DNA from 3 places in the Photobacterium carnosum genome. Region 1 is predicted to be linked to each of the others. Evidence: predicted binding sites of a transcription regulator. Region 1 holds the regulator's gene; each other region holds the start of a gene.

What was found. Region 1 encodes PurR, which represses purine synthesis genes. Its sites were predicted from a motif close to TNANGNAAACGTTTNCNTNA; they were not measured.
Region 2: the regulator PurR is predicted to act here: its motif matches at 4,272-4,291, upstream of guaB (IMP dehydrogenase).
Region 3: the regulator PurR is predicted to act here: its motif matches at 4,372-4,391, upstream of GLP24_RS02890 (inosine/guanosine kinase).

The regions. Positions count from the first base shown of each region.
Region 1 is NZ_WMDN01000003.1:102,532-109,582, reverse strand. Features, by position in the region: gene GLP24_RS04085 (heme/hemin ABC transporter substrate-binding protein) at 1-757, shown strand, start outside; gene GLP24_RS04080 (FecCD family ABC transporter permease) at 775-1,812, shown strand; gene GLP24_RS04075 (heme ABC transporter ATP-binding protein) at 1,809-2,600, shown strand; gene purR (HTH-type transcriptional repressor PurR) at 2,978-3,982, shown strand; gene GLP24_RS04065 (TfoX/Sxy family DNA transformation protein) at 4,356-4,943, shown strand; gene GLP24_RS04060 (carboxymuconolactone decarboxylase family protein) at 5,419-6,030, shown strand; gene GLP24_RS04055 (FAD-dependent oxidoreductase) at 6,044-7,051, shown strand, end outside.
Region 2 is NZ_WMDN01000039.1:8,157-15,207, forward strand. Features, by position in the region: gene der (ribosome biogenesis GTPase Der) at 1-921, shown strand, start outside; gene GLP24_RS19095 (alanyl-tRNA editing protein) at 997-1,905, shown strand; gene GLP24_RS19100 (zinc ribbon domain-containing protein) at 2,429-2,659, shown strand; gene xseA (exodeoxyribonuclease VII large subunit) at 2,729-4,081, opposite strand; gene guaB (IMP dehydrogenase) at 4,358-5,821, shown strand; gene guaA (glutamine-hydrolyzing GMP synthase) at 5,935-7,051, shown strand, end outside.
Region 3 is NZ_WMDN01000002.1:191,903-198,953, forward strand. Features, by position in the region: gene GLP24_RS02870 (winged helix-turn-helix domain-containing protein) at 1-274, opposite strand, end outside; gene htpG (molecular chaperone HtpG) at 467-2,368, shown strand; gene adk (adenylate kinase) at 2,511-3,155, shown strand; gene hemH (ferrochelatase) at 3,371-4,342, shown strand; gene GLP24_RS02890 (inosine/guanosine kinase) at 4,494-5,798, shown strand; gene asnB (asparagine synthase B) at 5,869-7,051, opposite strand, start outside.

The DNA.
Region 1 (7,051 bases):
TGCTATTACTGAAATCATTAATGCATTAGGGGCTGAGCAACAATTAATTGCCGTCGATGTAACCAGTAAAACACTGGTGGCAGATAACATGCCTAAAGTGGGTTATCACCGTCAACTGTCAGCAGAAAGCTTGATTGCTTTAGCCCCGACTCGCATTATTGGCTCCGATGAAATGGGTCCACCAAAGACATTAACATTGTTAAAGCAATCGGGAATTGAGGTCGATATTGTTAACGGTGGTGAAACGGTGCCTGATTTACTGCATCGAATCGATCAAGTGGCAGCCTTAACCCAACATTCACAACAAGCGCAGCAGCTTAAACAAACCATAACCACCACAGTAAAAACGATTAAACAAAACAATTCACACCAGACTCAGCCTAAAAAAGTATTGTTCTTAATGATTCATGATGGACGACCAATTAGTGTTGCCGGAAAAAATACCACCGCCGACAGTATTATTACTTTAGCGGGGGCAATAAACCCAGCAGCGGCGATGGTATCAAATTATAAGCCAGTTTCAACCGAGGCCATTTTACAAATGCAACCTGATATTATTTTACTCAGTAACCGTACGACAGCCTCCATCAAAGACATGGCACAACTTATCAAAAAAATGCCCGTCTTAGAGGCAACCCCTGCGGCAAAAAATAATGCAATTGCAGTGATTGACGGTACGGCATTAATTGGTGGCTTAGGCATCCATAGTATTAATGAAGCTCTGCGCCTTAATCATATTTTCTACCCACAATCGTAATCTGAGATAAAGCCATCATGAACGACAGCCGTATTTCACCCCATGTTATTTACACTATCAGTATTGGATCATTGCTCTTTGCATTATTAAGCTCAATTGCAATTGGACCGATGGATATCAGTTATAAAGATAGTTTTATAGCATTATTACCTGGAGACCATCAGCTTGCCGCTCATATTGATCTCGTGATCCATCAAATACGTCTACCACGAACATTATTGTGTATTGCTATCGGGGCAATACTGGCTATTTGCGGTGCTGTTCTACAGGGATTATTTCGTAACCCCCTCGCAGACCCAGGTATTATTGGTATTTCAGGAGGTGCTGGCCTAGGCGCAGCTTTTGCGATCATTTTATTTACCCCGTTAATGACGCAATATCCTTTATTAATGAATATTGGTGCTGTGCCCTTCTTCGCTTTTTTGGGTGGCGCTATTAGTACCTATTTGGTGTATCACCTTGGCACCGATAAAAATGGTACATCTGTCGTGGTAATGCTATTGGCGGGTGTGGCAATTGGAGCGATTTCGGGTGCAGGTCTTGGGTTACTTAACTATATTGCGAATGATCAAGCGCTACGTGATTTTTCTTTATGGTCAATGGGCTCGTTAGCAGGAGCGACGTGGCCGAATATTGGCCTCGCTTTTGTGAGCCTCGTCGTCATTTATTATTATTGTTATCGCCAAGCAAATGCGCTTAATGCGTTTTTATTGGGCGAAGCTGAAGCTCGTCATATGGGGGTAAATGTTCAACATCTAAAGCGTAGTTTAATTATTGTCTGTGCTGCGGGTGTAGGTATTACTGTTGCTATTACGGGTCCGATTGGCTTTATTGGTCTGGTGATCCCCCATTTAGGACGCATGATTTCAGGTCCTAATCATAAAACCCTCTTACCCATTTCAGCTATTTTAGGCGCATTGATTTTACTCGTTGCCGATATGATCGCCCGTAGTGCGTTTGCACCGCAAGAACTCCCCGTGGGTATTATTACCGCCATTTTAGGCGCTCCATTCTTCATTTATCTACTTAATAAACAAAAAGGCAGAATCGCATGACGGCAACCTCAGCACGCTCAACTGTAATTTCAGCACGTAATTTACAGTTAACACTGGCGGGTAAAGTCTTATTAGATAATTTTAGTATCGATATAAAAGCAGGAGAAATAACAGCACTACTCGGGCCTAACGGTGCAGGTAAAAGTACCCTTCTTAAAATACTGTGCGGTGAAATAGAGCCTGAAAGTGGTCAAGTTGCATTTTTTGATCGTGATATAAATAGTTGGCAACGATCTGAACTAGCGTGTCATTTAGGTATTTTGCCGCAACACAGTTCGCTCTCATTTGCCTTTACCTGTAAAGAAGTGGTTGAGCTTGGTACGATGCCGCTATGTTTATCACGTCAAGAAATTGACCGAATTACTACCCAAACCATGCAAGATACTGACGTCATTCATCTTGCTCAACGCTTATATCCAACGTTATCTGGTGGTGAAAAACAACGGATCCATTTCGCACGCGTTTTAACCCAATTAAGCCAAGCACATGATAAATGCATTCTAATGTTAGATGAACCGACATCAGCCTTGGATTTAGCTCACCAGCATAAAACATTACAAATGGCACAAATAATGGCGGCTAAAGGTGCGGCGGTTATTATTGTATTACATGATCTCAACTTAGCCGCACAATATGCTCAACGGATGGTTATTATTCAGCATGGTAAAATTCAAGCCGATGGTTCACCATGGCAAGCATTAACCCCCCTAATAATTCATAGCATCTATGGCTGGCACGTTTCTGTACATCCTCATCCTGTCCATGGTTATCCTTATCTACTATCATAATATTATGTTGATCGTACCTAGTAAATTTTAGTAACCTTACGATAAAATTACTGAAATTAACGTTTTTTTGTTGATAGCTATCAAATAATTTACTCCAAGACAATTGAAACGTTGCACTACGCGTAACACTCAGTAAAATGTGAACGCAAGCGATTACACTTGAAAAATATGCAATAATTATAAAAGCCGCAAACAAATGCGGTTTTTGGTGTTAATACCATTTAAGTATGTAATAAAACATTATCGGTGCCAAATTGAATAATTAACGAGAGAGTTTACGTAAATACATTGAATTATATTCATCTCAGTAATTATTCAATTTGGTACCACAGAATTAGCTAGAAACAACTCTAGCACTCATTATTAGAAGAATAAATATGGCGACCATTAAAGATGTTGCACGTATGGCTGGAGTTTCAACGACAACAGTTTCACACGTAATCAATAAAACGCGCTTTGTCGCAGAAGCCACACAAAAAAAAGTACTGGCTGCTGTTGAAGAGCTTAATTACGCACCAAGTGCTGTTGCGCGTAGTCTAAAATGTAATACCACTCGCACTATTGGTATGCTAGTAACTAAATCAACTAACCCTTTTTTTGCTGAAGTTGTACATGGTGTTGAAGAGTACTGCTACCGCGAAGGTTACACACTCATCTTATGTAATACTGAAGGTAATCTTTCTAAGCAATATGATTATTTACGTATGCTTGCAGAAAAGCGTGTCGATGGCTTATTAGTGATGTGTTCTGATCTTGATCAGAAACTATTGGATCTGCTTGAGCGCCAAAAAGACCTACCTATGGTTGTAATGGACTGGGGTCCAGAAAGCCCACATACTGATAAAATTCAGGATAACGCCGAGCAAGGTGGCTATCTTGCGACTAAATATTTTATTGACCATGGTCATAGTCGCATTGGTTGCTTATCTGGCCATAATGAGAAAACCACTTGTCGTGAACGTTTAAAAGGCTTCAACAAAGCGATGGCTGAAGCTAACTTAGCCGTTAACGAAGATTGGATCCTTGAAGGTGACTTTGAGTGTGATTCAGCGGTTATAGCGGCTGAAAAATATATTGCAATGACCGAGCGCCCAACGGCTATTTTCTGTTTTAATGACATCATGGCAATGGCACTTATTAGTACCTTTGAGCAAGCTGGGTTACGTGTTCCTGATGATATTTCAATTATTGGTTACGATAACATTGATCTTGCACCTTACTTCGCACCGCCATTAACGACAATCCACCAGCCAAAACGTCGTTTAGGTAAAACCGCCATTAAAATTCTAATGGACCGAATGAAGAACAAAGATCATGAGCGTCAAATTTTTGAAATGGCACCTGCAATCGTTGAACGCAAGTCTGTAAAAGATTTACGCTAATATAACAACCTATTTATCAAGCCAATATTTCTATTGGCTTTTTCATCCATTCGTAATCAATCCAATCCTTATCTCTACCGTCGCTATCCTTACCGTCAGAAAACATGAGCAATCTCACAGATTCATCAGCTGTCATTAATATTAAAACTTACCTTTTTAAAAGATCGAATATAATGAACCTTGTAAACACATATAATAGTAAGCAAAAGACTTACAAAATATAAATAATACTTCACTATTGATAGTATTATTTATAGAGTAATGCATGGATGATTTAGAGTAGGCAATTTATCTCGTAAATAACTTTAATAATAAAGTAAATTTACAACTACTTTAATGTTAGGTGACACTCATTTATTCACCGAGTAGAAGTATGGACAAACCAATATTAAAAAATTCATTACAGCTATTAGATCATTTAGGCAACGTTAGATCTCGCTCCATGTTTGGTGGCTTTGGTATTTTCGCAGGTGAGACAATGTTCGCACTGGTCGTTAATAATAAACTCCATCTACGAGCAAATGCAAAAACAAAAGAGGAATTTAAACAAGCGGGTTTAAAACCCTATATCTATGAAAAACGAGGTTTTCCCGTCAGAACAAAACATTACGCTATTCTTGATGAATGGTGGGAAGAACCTGAAAAAATAATAGAGCAAGCAAAATATTCTCTTGAAGCAGCACAAGCTGATAAAAAAGCAAAAGAATGTTGCACTCCGGATAGAATAAAAGATTTACCTAACCTACGGCTTTCAAATGAGAGGATGCTTAAAAAAGTCGGAATTCAAACGATTGATCAACTCTATGATATTGGTGCACTCAACGCCTATAAGGCATTACAAAAAAGACAAGAGGCATCATTAAGTTTAGAGTTACTATGGGCATTGGAAGGCGCTATACATGGCCAACATTGGTCAGTAATACCAGAAAGCAGACGCAATGAACTGCTAGCTAAACTATAATAAATATCCGTCAACTGGCTAAGTGACGCTTAAGAATAAAGAGGCCCAGTGCCTCTTTAATTTATCCAACAAATACACGTATCTACCCCTACACAATCCTTACATTACCCATTCCAAATCAATAAACATGATAAACGCACGCTAAAATGTACATTTATTGAACAAGTAAATTAAACACATAAAAAGAATAAGAAAATAAAATATTTATTCATTAATTTCTACAAACCCCGTCACAACCATAAAATAAAACCTTTTATTAACTATTTTTTATTATTAATCATAAAAAATAACATACGCACGTCACATTTTGCTCTTAATGTAACGATTATGACTTTCGTTATTATTATTTGTTATTTATTATTTCCAATAATGTTTTGAATAAAAAAAAATTTTGTCATTAAATGAAATACAATATTAGTTACCTCGGTCTTGCTACTTAAGAGTCGATGTGATTCTCATTTAATAAGGACATACCTTGCGTATATTAACCAAAAAAACATTTTCATTGTGGGTCAAACCGGTACTGTGGTTGCAAAAACGCCATTTCGGCAAAATACTCAATCCAGCTAAATTATGGGGACGAAAACCTGTACTTTTTTGGTTAGTGGCTTTGTTCTTTGGTTATCTTGATCGTAAAAAATCCCCCATTGATGCCGTTATGCGATCGTTAGTCTGCGTCCGCGTATCACAACTTAATAACTGCGCTTTTTGTGTTGATGCTAATGGAATGAAATTAGCCGAACGCTGTCATTCATTAGAAAAAATTAAAGCACTAGCCCATTGGCAAACTTCTGAACATTTTTCAGAACAAGAACAAGCGATATTGACGTATACAGAAGCAATGACCCTTAGTGACCAACAAGTCAGTGATGAAATGCTAGCAACACTCGCAACGTGGTATAGCAGTGATGATATTATTGAAATAACTGCATTAGTCAGTTTTCAAAATTTATCGGCTAAATTTAATACTGCGCTTGATGTACCAGCTCAAGGGTTTTGCTCATTACCGATTCAACCCCAATCAACATCAAATTCACCGCAGAATATAACGGCTCAAGCCTCTTCTACTGCAGATAATAAAGAATAATTAAGGAGCAATAATGAAACGGAATAAAATATTATTACTTACTGTTATCTTGGCAATTATTGGCACTTGGTTCTATTTCGATCTTGGTCAATTTCTTACACTTGACGCTGCGAAGCAAGAGCAATTAACGCTACAGCATCATATCCTTGAAAATCCAATTACGGCTTATATCAGCTTTTTTAGTTTATATATTTTAGTCACTGCCCTCTCAATTCCTGGCGCGTCGATATTAACCTTATTAGGTGCTGCATTATTTGGTTTTTGGGCAAGCCTGATTATGGTGTCATTTGCCAGCACAATTGGTGCAACGCTAGCATTTCTTTCTAGTCGTTTTATATTACGTGACTGGGTACAAACAAAATTTGGTAATCGCTTAACCACACTCAATAATGGGATTGAGAAAGAAGGAGGCTTTTATCTACTGAGCTTACGTTTAATTCCGGTTTTTCCTTTTTTCCTTATTAATCTTTTAATGGGCTTAACCATAATTAAAACCCGTACTTTTTTCTGGGTCAGCCAATTAGGCATGCTTGCAGGTACTGCGGTTTATATTAATGCAGGTACTCAACTTGGGAAAATAGACTCACTCAGTGGTATAGTTTCAGTTCCCGTTTTATTTTCTTTAGTTCTACTCGGCCTCTTCCCATTACTTACAAAATGGATAATGAAAACAATGACAATGAAAAAACAATACAAACAATGGCAAAAACCCGCTCGCTTTGATCAAAATCTAGTTGTCATTGGGGCTGGTTCAGGTGGTTTAGTTAGTGCGTATATTGCCGCAGCAGTAAAAGCAGAAGTCACTCTTATTGAACGTCATAAAATGGGTGGCGATTGTTTAAATACCGGCTGTGTACCTTCAAAAGCACTTATTCGCGCAGCACATACTGCCGCAGATATTAAAAATGCATCAACCCTTGGTATCGATGCTCAAATTAATCACATCGATTTTGCTCAAGTGATGGGACGTATCCATAATGTTATCGCAAAAATTGAACCCCATGACTCCATCGAACGTTAC
Region 2 (7,051 bases), on a different contig from region 1:
CTTTCTGAAGAAGATGCTGAAGCTGCGTATAAACGTCTACAAGAACAACCTATTAAGATGGCTATCATTGGTCGTCCTAACGTAGGTAAATCAACGCTGACTAACCGTATTTTAGGTGAAGAACGCGTTGTTGTTTACGATATGCCAGGAACGACACGTGACTCTATTTACATTCCAATGGAACGTGATGGTCAAGAGTACGTATTGATTGATACCGCTGGTGTCCGTCGTCGTAAGAACATGAGCATGGCGGTTGAGAAGTTTTCTGTTATCCAAACATTGAAAGCTATCGAAAATGCCAACGTTGTGTTGTTAGTGATTGATGCCCGCGAAAATATTTCAGATCAAGATTTAAGTTTACTTGGTTTTGTACTGAACTCTGGTCGCTCGTTAGTGATTGCAGTTAATAAGTGGGATGGTTTAAGTAACGACGTTAAAGAGCGTGTTAAATCTGAACTTGATCGTCGTCTTGGTTTTGTTGACTTTGCGCGTATTCACTTTATTTCTGCACTACACGGTACCGGTGTTGGTCATTTATATGAATCAGTTATTGAAGCATATAAGTCAGCAACTAAACGTATCAGTACATCTTTGCTAACCCGTATTATGCAAATGGCACAAGATGATCACCAGCCACCAATGATTCGTGGCCGTCGTGTGAAACTTAAATATGCCCATGCTGGTGGTTATAACCCACCAATTATTGTTATTCACGGTAACCAAGTAAGTGACTTACCAAGTTCTTACAAACGTTACTTGATGAACTACTACCGTAAGTCATTAGAAATGATGGGTACACCTATTCGAATTCAATTCCAGAGTAGTGAGAACCCATTTGAAACGACAAAGCAAAAGTTGACTGTTTCTCAAGAACGTCAGCGTAAGCGCTTAACCAGTGCTTTACACGATCGTCGTAAGTAATTTAGCGATAGAGTGTATTGTCTCTTGATGTAAAAGCCCAGCCATTGTGTTGGGCTTTTTTATAAGGAAAATATCATGGTTGTTGTTACACCAACAATTGTTATGCCAACGATTATTACGCCAACAAAAGTACTTTTCACTCAAAATATCTGGCAAATAAACAGTGCCGTTGTTTGTGCTGTTGCTGCTAAAAATGGCGGCACGTGGATCGTTGTTGAGCAAACACCCTTTCATCCTGTAAGTCATATTTGGCCAGATCATCCCGCGGATCGTGGTGAATTAATTTATCAATCCCAGCATTATACTGTGACAGATTGTGTTGTAGGTGCGATAGAAATAGCTACGCAGCAATTATATATTGCCGCTGATATTCCTGTTAAACGTGAGACTGATGGTTGGGTGTTTGTTGTGGCTCATCATCTAGCATTACCGCTTGCTCTTTGTGTTGGTAAAGAGGTAACACTGGTGGTTGATAAAGCATATCAACAGGGGTTAAGCCGTGGTCACAGTGGCGGTCATTTATCATCATTAGCATTAAATAAAGTGCTACATACTGATTTTTGGCGAAAAGATCCGAGTCGACGTGATGAGCTTGGCTATTACGATTTCCATAGTTACGCGCAAGAAAAGAGCATTGCGAGTGAAAATTGTAATACTGATCATTATCGATTAGGTAAAACTTTGCGTAAACGTGGACTTAATAGTGTTGAAATGATCGCGGATATTGAACAAATAACCGTTAAAATTAACCAACAATTAGCGTTATGGGTAGCATTAGCGACGCCAATAGTGATGCGTCGTGAAGGTGATGCATTAACAGATTCTCGTTATTGGCAATGTGATCTTGGTGATGAGGGAATCATTGAAATTCCCTGTGGTGGAACGCATGCGACCTCATTAGCAGAATATCTTGCGTTAACGGTAAAGTTTGAAGTTATCTCTGATCAACAATTAGTAATGATAACGACGGCCGTTATGGCATAAATAATAATATGATCATGATATTTAAATCGTCTAAGGACGATTTTTTTGTAGGTGTAATTGCCTATTTTTTATAGCGTTAGCAAAGGTGAAGATAACTGTTTTTATTGTTGAATGAGAATAACTCTGCGTTATCTTAATATTTAATATGGTCAATATTTATACTTTTTTCAATATGATCCTGATTTATTAAATATTAGATCATAGCAGTTTTTGTGATATTTTTTAGAGTTTAATGCTGTTTAAAATTCATATACAGGATATGTAACTTATGCTTTCGGGATGTGTATTGATAAATATTCTTTTGAGAGCTGATCGCTGATCAAGTTTAATAAACACAATGATCACCCATAAGGGTGATGATCATATTAGGGATCATGGTGTCATTATGACAATGAGTGATCGAGAGAATTATGAAGCATTAGTTAGGGTTGTGCTAAATATTTAAAAAGTGATATTTAATTTTAGTAGCATCTAACGCAATAATTTTGCATGCTAGAATAAATTCATTTAGGAGTAAAAGAGAGTGATTAAAAATACTTGTCCGCAATGTGAGAGTGAATTGAGTTGGAAAGATCAGGGATATTTTTGTGAGTATTGCCAACAAAAAGTGACTAAAACTGCATTTTGTCCTGATTGTTCTGAGCAATTAGAGAAATTACAAGCGTGTGGATCTGCGAGTTACTTTTGTAATTATTGTAATGAGTTAAAATCAAAATCACGCGTAAAAATCGTATTTAATAAAGCAGAAGATTAATATTTTAGCGCAATTATGCCGCAATAAAAAAATTATATTGCGGCATTGAAGAGTGATGGATAACGAGTATTAATTGTTATTAACGGTGGTATGAATCTTACCATCTGTGACTGTTGTGATCAGTTGATCACCCGCTTTAACTTGATCACAACGACGAATAAGATCCCCTTTATCATTACGCGTAATTGAGTAACCACGGCTTAGGGTTGCCAGTGGGCTTACGGTATCTAATTTTTCGGCAGATAACGATAATTTATGCTGAGCATTTAACAGGTTACGATCCATTGCATCCAATAAACGTCGCTTGGTATTAATAAGTGTGGTTGTGTTGTGTTGCAGACGTTGCTGTGGTGAATGAAGTGATAATTTATATTGGTTTTGAGTAATACGTTGTTGTTGTTTTTGTATTTTTTTCAGCATTATCTGCTGTAATCGACGGGTTATATCATCTAGGTGCTGTTGTTGTTGGTTTAAACGCAGCTGTGGATGTTGACGATCTAAACGGTGCTTTAATTGATTCACATGCTGTTTTTTATCAGCGAAATAAAACTGAATCGCATGGCGTAATTGTTGTTGTTTCTGAGCAATTTTATCGGTTTGTGCTGAGCTATCACGACTGATTAATTCTGCCGCAGCAGAGGGCGTCGGTGCGCGCATATCTGCGACAAAATCAGCAATGGTGACATCAACTTCATGGCCGACAGCACTGACGATCGGGATCTGACTTGCTGCAATGGTTCGTGCAACAATTTCTTCGTTAAATGCCCATAAATCTTCTAATGAACCACCCCCTCGACCAACAATTAAAATATCACATTCTTGGCGTGAGTTTGCCCGTCCAATGGCTTGAGCTATTGATATGGCTGCACCATCACCTTGAACCATTGTCGGATAAATAACCACCGCTAAACTTGGATCTCGACGTTTTAATACTTGCAGAATATCGTGAAGAGCTGCGCCTGTTTTAGAGGTAATAATACCGACACGTTGAGGTTGTTGTGGTAATGGTTTTTTCAATGCTTGAGCAAATAATCCTTCAGCAGCAAGGGTCATTTTTAGTTGTTCAAATTGTTGCTGTAAACGACCATCCCCTTCAGGTTGCATGCTTTCAATAATCAACTGATAGTCGCCGCGAGGTTCGTAAATTGATAACCGCGCTTTAACTAAAACTTGATTACCATTGCCGGGTTTAAAGCTGACATGGCGATTGGTACCTTTGAACATCGCGCATTTTACTTGAGCACGAGAATCTTTAAGGGTGAAATACCAATGGCCAGAAACGGGCATTGAAAAATTTGATAATTCGCCGACGAGCCAAACTATTCCCATTTCATTTTCAAGGATTAGGCGGACTTGTGCATTGAGACTGGAAACGGTGTAGATACGATCGTTGGATTGGCTTTGAGAAGCGAATAGAGTCACGAAGGAAGTACCTGCTAACGAACGAATGAATGGCGGCAGGCGGTCAAAAAACTATCAAATAGAACGAAAAACGCCTAGGCAGATCAATGGACAGATCTTGGCCGTATTTCGTCGACCGCATCACCGGATAGTTAACCGAAATATACTACTCAGCAAATGTTTTTTGTCAATTAAAAAAATAAAAATAATTCTAGCCAAACGATTGCTTCATACGTATAATCCGTTCGCAATATTTTAATCTTCTTTGTAAACCTTTAAATTGGTGTGAGATATTGCATGTTACGAATTAAAAAAGAAGCGTTGACGTTTGATGATGTATTACTAGTTCCTGCTCATTCTACAGTCCTACCTAACACTGCCGATCTGCGCACTCGTCTCACGAAAGAGATTGCTCTTAACATTCCTATGCTATCAGCATCTATGGATACAGTGACTGAAGGTCGCCTCGCCATTGCACTTGCTCAAGAGGGCGGCATTGGTTTTATCCACAAGAATATGTCTATCGAACAACAAGCGGCTGAAGTTCGCATGGTTAAAAAGTTCGAAGCAGGCGTTGTTGCAGAACCTGTTACTGTTAAACCAAATAACACTATCGCAGATGTTAAACGTCTGACCTTAGAAAATGGTTTTGCAGGTTATCCTGTGGTTGCAGATAACAATGAATTAGTTGGTATTATTACTGGCCGTGATGTTCGTTTTGTTACTGACCTTTCAATTAAAGTTGAAGAAGTAATGACTTCTAAAGAGAAGTTAGCTTCAGCAAAAGAAGGCGCATCTCGCGAAGAAGTTGAAGCGATTATGCAACAGTACCGTGTTGAAAAAGTACTGTTAGTTGACGACAATTTCCGCCTAAAAGGGATGATCACTGCGAAAGACTTCCAAAAAGCAGAACGTAAACCAAACGCGTGTAAAGATGAGCGCGGCAGTTTACGTGTAGGTGCTGCTGTTGGTGCTGGTGCGGGTAATGAAGAACGCGTTGCTGCATTGGTTGAAGCTGGTGTTGACGTATTACTTATCGATTCATCTCACGGTCATTCAGAAGGCGTTTTACAACGTATTCGTGAAACACGTGCCGCTTTCCCTAATCTTCCTATTGTTGGCGGTAACGTTGCAACAGCAGACGGTGCTCGCTCATTAATTGAAGCTGGCGTAAGTGCAGTTAAAGTGGGTATCGGCCCAGGTTCAATCTGTACTACACGTATTGTGACTGGTGTGGGTGTTCCTCAAATTACTGCGATTTCAGAAGCTGCATCAGTGGCTGATCAATACGGTATTCCAGTTATTGCTGATGGTGGTATTCGTTACTCTGGCGATTTATGTAAAGCGATTGCTGCGGGTGCATCATGTGTGATGGTTGGCTCAATGTTCGCTGGTACTGAAGAAGCACCGGGTGAAGTTGAACTGTATCAAGGTCGTTCTTATAAATCATACCGTGGTATGGGTTCACTTGGCGCAATGTCAAAAGGCTCTTCAGACCGTTATTTCCAATCAGATAACGCAGCAGATAAGCTTGTACCTGAAGGTATTGAAGGCCGTGTTGCTTACAAAGGTTTGATGAAAGAAATCGTTCATCAGCAAATGGGTGGTTTACGTTCAAGCATGGGTTTAACTGGCTCTGCAACAATTGAAGACTTACGTACTAAAGCTGAATTTGTACGGATTTCAGGCGCAGGCATGAAAGAGTCGCACGTACATGATGTGATAATCACAAAAGAAGCGCCTAACTACCGTACGGCTTAATTATTAAGCAGTCAGTATTCGTTGAACGAAAACGATTGCCTAAGTTGCGAAGTTAGATAAAATCGGGGCTAGATATAGCCCCCAATACATTCAATTTTTGAGATAGTTCTATAATGACCACTACCGCAAATATTCATGACCAACGTATTCTTATTTTGGATTTTGGTTCACAATACACTCAGTTAATTGCCCGCCGTATCCGTGAAATCGGCGTTTACTGTGAGCTTTGGAGCTGGGATGTTGATGAAGCTGATATTCGTGATTTCAATCCAAACGGTATTATTCTTTCTGGTGGTCCTGAAAGCGTAACTGAAGCGGGTTCTCCTCGCGCACCACAGTATGTATTTGAAGCGGGTGTTCCTGTGTTTGGTGTATGTTACGGCATGCAGACCATGGCAGAACAACTGGGTGGTAAAGTTGCAGGTTCTGATGAGCGCGAATTTGGTTATGCGCAAGTTAAAATTGTTGAGCAAACTGCTTTCTTAAAAGATATTCAAGATGCTGTTGCTGCTGATGGTACGCCATTACTTGATGTATGGATGAGCCACGGCGATAAAGTTGTCGAGATTCCAGCTGATTTTATTAAAGTTGCTGAAACTGATACTTGCCCATTTGCTGCAATGGCAAATGAAGACAAGCGCTTCTACGGTGTACAATTCCATCCTGAAGTAACGCATACTCGCCAAGGTATGAAGTTAATTGAAAACTTCGTGATGAATGTGTGTGGCTGTGAAAAGCTATGGACATCAGCTAATATTATTGAAGATGCAATTGCACGTATCAAAGAGCAAGTCGGTGACGATGAAGTTATCCTTGGTCTGTCTGGTGGCGTTGATTCGTCAGTCGTTGCAATGCTTATTCACCGTGCGATTGGCGATAAGCTAACATGTGTATTTGTTGATAACGGTTTACTTCGTCTTAACGAAGGCCAGCAAGTAATGGACATGTTTGGTGATGACTTTGGTCTAAAAATCATCCATGTTAAAGCAGAAGATCGTTTCTTAGATGCGCTTGCAGGTATTGATGAGCCTGAAGCGAAACGTAAGAAAATTGGTCACGTGTTTGTTGACATCTTTGATGAAGAATCAAAGAAATTAAAAAATGCTAAGTGGCTAGCACAGGGTACGATTTATCCTGATGTGATCGAATCAGCCGCATCTAAAACAGGTAAAGCGCACGTAATCAAATCTCACCATAACGTTGGCGGTTTGCCAGATGATATGGCAATGG
Region 3 (7,051 bases), on a different contig from region 1:
TTGTTGAGTCTTTTAATGCCTTGCGTAAGGTTGAAATTGCTTGTGTTAGACTAGAATCATCAACCTCAAAACCTTGTTCTCGCCATACATAATCATGAATACGTTGGCGAGTTATAATTAGGCTAGGATCTTCAATGAGCAAACTTAATGCTCGACTTTCATTACTACCAAGCCGAGTTAATTCATTATTATCACATTTATCTATTAAGCTGTTGTCATTAGGATCGAAAATAAAACGATTTCCAATCAAATACTTAGTTGCATTTGTTGTCATTGGTTTAGCCTTGCCAAGGGTTTTATATAAACAATATTATTATCTGTTTTATCTGAATACTGTCTGAATCTAAAAATATAAAACCGTTACTCAAAAAATATAAAAATAAAAAACATGTTATTTTAGGTTGAAATCATACAGTTTGACCATATTTATCTTTATATACTACTCATAAATTTTTTTGGAGTCGAAATGAGCGAGCAAACAGTTGATAACAAAAAGGAAACACGTGGTTTCCAATCAGAAGTAAAACAACTACTGCATTTAATGATTCATTCTCTTTACTCTAATAAAGAGATTTTTTTACGTGAACTGATTTCTAATGCATCAGACGCGGCGGATAAGTTGCGTTTTAAAGCATTATCAAAAACTGATTTATACGGTAACGATGCAGATTTATGTGTAAAGCTGGCAATTAATCCACAAGCTGGCACCTTAACCGTTAGTGATAATGGTATTGGTATGACACGTGAACAAGCGATTGAACATTTAGGTACGATTGCGAAATCAGGTACTAAAGAATTCTTTGCACAATTAGATGAAAATGAAACTAAAGACTCACAACTGATTGGTCAGTTTGGTGTCGGTTTCTATTCTGCATTTATTGTGGCTGACAGTGTAACGGTGAATACACGTAGTGCTGAAGTTACAGCTGATGAAGGTGTTTGCTGGATATCAGCAGGTGAGGGCGATTACAGCATCGAGACCATCACTAAAGCAAACCGTGGTACTGAGATTATTTTACATTTACGTGCTGATGAGCAAGAGTTCTTAGATGAACAGCGTTTACGTGAAATCGTTAGTAAATATTCTGACCACATTGGTATCCCTGTCTTTATTCAAACAGAAGAACAAGATGAAGAAGGCAAGGTAACAGGGACAAAATGGGATCAAATTAACAAAGCACAAGCACTTTGGACGCGTAATAAGTCAGATATCAGCAATGATGAGTATAAAGAATTTTATAATCACGTTGCCCATGATTATGCCGAGCCATTAACATGGAGTCATAACCGTGTTGAAGGTAAGCAAGATTATACGAGTTTGTTATACATTCCATCAAAAGCACCGTGGGATTTAAATAACCGCGATGGCCAGCATGGTCTTAAATTGTATGTGCAACGTGTGTTTGTTATGGATGATGCACAACAGTTCATGCCAACGTACTTACGTTTTGTGCGCGGTTTAATTGATTCAAATGATCTACCATTAAATGTTTCACGTGAAATATTGCAAGACAATAAAGTGACTCAAGCTCTACGTAAAGCATGTACGAAGCGTGTATTGCAAATGCTTGAGCGCATGGCAAAAAATGAGCCAGAGCAATATCAATCATTCTGGAAAGAGTTTGGTCAGGTGCTAAAAGAAGGCTTGGCAGAAGACTTTAGCAACCGTGATAAAATTGCAGCATTGCTACGTTTCTCATCAACAGATAATGATACTGCTGAGCAAACTGTTTCGTTGACCGATTACATTAGCCGTATGCAAGAAGGTCAAGAGAAGATCTATTATTTAACGGCAGATAACTTTAACGCGGCTAAGCATAGTCCACACCTTGAGCAATTCCGTGCTAAAGGCTTAGAAGTTATTTTGATGTACGATCGTATTGATGAATACCTAATGGGTCACTTACCTGAATTTGAAGGTAAGAAATTCCAAGCGATCACAAAATCTGATCTTGATCTGTCTTCATTTGATAATGCAGAAGAAAAAGAAAAGCAGAAAGAAACAGAAAAAGAATTCACTTCTGTTACTGATCGCACCAAAACATACCTTGGTGAGCGCGTTAAAGAAGTACGCCCAACGTTTAAACTGCATGATACTCCAGCCGTTATGGTGACAGACGAAAACGAAATGGGTACACAAATGGCGAAATTGCTTGCAGCTGCTGGTCATGAAGCGCCAGAGGTGCAGTACATCTTTGAGTTAAATCCAGAGCATAGCTTAGTGAAGCAAATGGCGGATGAAGCTGACGAAGAAGTCTTTGGTCGCTGGGTTGAATTATTGTTTGGTGAAGCAATGCTTGCTGAACGCGGTACGATGGATGATCCTTCACAGTTCTTAGCTGCCGTAAACAAGTTGTTGGTTAAATAATCAATTAATTAATCAAAATCACAGACTATTCTGATAAATCATTCAATCGCGGCTTGGTCATAGTGCCAAGCTTGCGACTGAGCGCTAATCAGTGTATTTTCAGTTTTTTGCAAATTTCCACTCTATTTTAAAGGGGAACACAATGCGCATTATCCTTCTGGGTGCACCCGGTGCAGGTAAAGGTACTCAAGCTCAATTCATCATGGAAAAATTTGGTATTCCACAAATTTCCACTGGTGACATGTTACGTGCAGCAATCAAAGCGGGCACTGAACTAGGTAAGCAAGCAAAATCAGTGATCGATGCAGGTCAACTTGTGTCTGACGATATCATTCTTGGTCTTGTTAAAGAGCGTATCACTGCAGAAGATTGTGCAAAAGGTTTCCTACTTGATGGTTTCCCTCGCACAATTCCTCAAGCAGATGGTCTTAAAGAAAATGGCGTTGTTGTTGACTACGTTATTGAATTTGACGTTGCTGACGATGTGATTGTTGAACGTATGGCGGGTCGTCGTGCTCACCTTGCTTCTGGTCGTACTTACCATGCTGTTTACAACCCACCAAAGGTTGCTGGTAAAGATGACGTAACAGGTGAAGAGCTTGTTATTCGTGAAGATGACAAAGAAGAAACAGTTCGTGCACGTCTAACGGTATACCATAACCAAACTGCACCTCTTATCGAATACTACGGTAAAGAAGCGGCTGCTGGTAATACTAAGTACCTTAAGTTTGATGGTACGTTACCTGTTGTTGAAGTAAGTGCACAGCTTGAGAAAGCATTAGCATAAATAGCATTGTTAATTAGCTAATTATTTATAATAGTTAATAACGATGTAAATAAACGGGCTTACCAATTGGTAATGCTCGTTTTTTTTGGTTTTAATATAACAGTAGTATAAAATGTTATAGCGAAATTGCGTATTTTTTGTTATTTAAATGTATTAAAAAGAAGCTGGAAGTAAGTTGTTTTCAGTGATGAGTAAAAGATAAAGGATAAATACCGATGACAATTAATAATAACTATGGGGTATTACTGGTTAATCTTGGTACTCCTGATGCACCAACAACCGCTGGCGTGAAACAGTTTTTAGCGGAATTTTTGCATGATAAGCGTGTGGTTGATATGATGCGTTGGTTATGGTGTCCTATTTTACATGGCATTATTTTACCAATACGTTCACCTAAAGTGGCTAAATTATACCAATCCGTGTGGATGGATGATGGCTCACCGTTAATGGTGTATTCACGTCGTCAGCAACAAGCCTTACAACAATCTTTAAATGTTCCCGTTGCATTAGGTATGACCTATGGTGAGCCCAGTATTCAATCAGGCTTGCAACAGCTAAAACAGCAGGGATGTAAGCACGTTATCGTACTACCGTTATATCCACAATATTCGGCAACGACAACCGCCGCAGTTTTTGATCGTATTGCTAAAGAGTTAAAAACAGTGCCTGAATTACCCGAACTCCGTTTTGTGAATCATTACTATGATCACCCTGATTATATTGCGGCGTTATCTCAGTCTGTTGAGGTGTTTTGGGCAGAGAAAGGGCAACCTGATTATCTATTGTGTTCATACCACGGTATTCCTCAGCGTTATGCAGATAATGGCGATCCCTACCCAGACCATTGTCATCAAACCACGGTATTATTGGCTCAATTACTGGATATGCCACGTGAGAAAATGAGCATGAGTTATCAATCTATCTTTGGACGGGAAGAATGGTTGAAGCCGTATACGGAAGCGACAATTAAATCATTAGCTGAAAAAGGTATTAAACGTTTAGATGTGATGTGTCCTGCTTTCTCGGTTGATTGTTTGGAAACACTAGAAGAAATTGCAGAGCAGTGTAAAGCGGTATTTATTGAAGCTGGTGGTAAAGAGTTTAATTTGATCCCATGCTTAAATGACAGTCCTGCTCATATATTGATGATGGAAAACTTGATTAAACAGCATACACAAGGATGGTAATCTTGATATAGAGATAAACATCATTATATGTACGATAACGTTTGCGTTGTTGTTTGTGGCTATTATTCGTAAAACCGATGATAGCTTTTGCTTTTATGTACCAAATTCTGTGATAGAATTCGCAAAATTTACAACTTGACAGCCCATTGACATGAAATTTCCAGGCCAACGAAAATCTAAGCATTATTTCCCTGTACATGCTCGCGATCCACTTCTAAGTCAAACGAAGATAGAGAAGCGTTTAACACGTACTCATGTTGTGGGTATCGATCAAACATTGGTTGATATTGAAGCCTACGTTGATGATGAATTTCTGGAACGTTATGAGCTGAGTAAAGGCCATTCATTGGTGATTACCGATGAAAAAGCAGAAGCACTTTATAATGAGTTAAAAGATAATAATCTTGTGACTCATGAATTTGCTGGTGGCACGATTGGTAATACGTTACATAATTACTCAGTATTAGCTGATGATAAGTCCGTATTATTAGGTGTAATGAGTAAAGACATTGAAATTGGTAGCTATGCTTACCGTTATCTTTGTAATACTTCAAGCCGTATGGATATGAATTATCTGCAGCCTGTCAATGGTCCAATTGGCCGTTGTTTTGCGCTGATCTCTAAAGATGGTGAGCGTACCTTCGCGATAAACGAAGGTAACATGAACCAACTTAGACCTGATAGCATTCCTGAGTGTGTATTTGAAAATGCATCAGCATTAGTTATAACGGCTTATCTTGTACGTTGTAAGCCTGGCGATCCTATGCCAGCAGCGACAATGAAAGCCATTGAGTACGCTAAGAAATATGACGTACCAGTGGTATTAACGTTGGGTACTAAATTCGTTATTCAAGACGATCCACAATGGTGGCGTGATTTCTTACGCGACCATGTAACAGTGGTTGCAATGAATGAAGACGAAGGTGAAGCGTTAACGGGTGAGTCTGATCCATTAGTTGCAGCAGATAAAACGCTAGAATGGGTTGATCTTGTTTTGTGTACTGCTGGCCCTGTTGGTTTATACACTGCGGGTTATACTGAAGAATCAGCAAAACGTGAGACTGCATTACCGTTATTACCTGGTGATATTGCTGAATTTAACCGTTATGAATTTAGCCGTCCTATGATTAAATCGACATGTGAGAATCCAACTAAGGTTTATTCACATATTGCTCCATACATGGGTGGCCCAGAGCGAATCAAAAATACTAATGGTGCCGGTGATGGTGCATTATCTGCATTACTGCATGATATGTCTGCTAACCGTTATCATAAAGAAAACGTGCCAAATTCAAGTAAGCACCAATATTCGTTCCTAACGTACTCATCATTCTCTCAGGTTTGTTTGTATGCAAACCGGGTAAGTTATGAAGTATTAGCTCAGTATTCACCTCGTCTTTCTCGCGGCTTACCTGAGCGTGAAGATAGCCTAGAAGAAGCTTACTGGGAACGTTAATAACACGTTGTTATTAACCATAAAAAAAACCGCCATTTTCGATGGCGGTTTTTTTATAACGTTAATTTATCTATTTCTTGTAAGCTTGGTTATGAACCGCTGCAATCGCTCGACCTGATGGGTCTGCGGCATTTTTAAAACTCTCATCCCACTCAATGGCTTTTGCACTAGAACAAGCAATCGATGGACCACCTGGTACACATTTAGCGGCACTTTCTAGCGGGAAATGTTCTTCAAAAATTTCACGGTAAACATAGCCTTCTTTTGTTGTTGGCGTGTTATATGGGAAACGGAATGCAGCTGTTGCTAACTGCTTATCAGTCACTTTTTCTTCAGCAACTTCTTTTAAGCTATCAATCCAGCTATAACCTACACCATCAGAGAATTGTTCTTTCTGACGCCATGCAACGGCTTCTGGTAAATAATGCTCAAAACACTCTCGAAGAATGTGTTTTTCCATTTTACCGTTGCCACACATTTTATCTTGAGGGTTAATGCGCATTGCAACATCAAGGAATTCTTTATCCAAGAAGGGTACACGAGCTTCTATGCCCCATGCTGCCATTGATTTGTTAGCGCGTGCGCAGTCAAACATGTTAAGCGCTAATAACTTACGCACTGTTTCTTCATGGAATTCTTTAGCGTTAGGTGCTTTGTGGAAGTATAAATAACCCCCAAAGATTTCATCAGCACCTTCACCTGAAAGCACCATTTTAATCCCCATAGCACGGATCTTACGTGACATAAGATACATCGGTGTTGAGGCGCGGATCGTGGTGACATCATAGGTTTCAATGTGGTAAATAACATCACGAATGGCATCTAGGCCTTCTTGGACAGTATAGGTTAACTCGTGGTGAACCGTACCAAGGGCATCGGCTACAATTTTCGCTGCTTTTAGATCGGGTGCATCTTCAAGACCAATCGCAAACGAGTGCAGTGTTGGCCACCAAGCTTGTGATTGTTCATCATCTTCAATACGTTTAGCGGCGAATTTCTTTGTGATCGCAGAGATTACAGAAGAATCTAGACCACCAGACAGTAATACACCATAAGGTACATCTGTCATTAGCTGGCGTTTAACAGCACTTTCAAGGGCATCTGCTAATGCTATTTTATCGGTTGTTGCGTCTTTAACTGCATCAAATTCCATCCAGTCACGTTTGTAGTAACGAACAGGTTCGCCTTTTTTACTCCAAAGGTAAGTGCCTGGAGGAAATTCACTGATTGTTTTACATACTGGCACTAGTGCT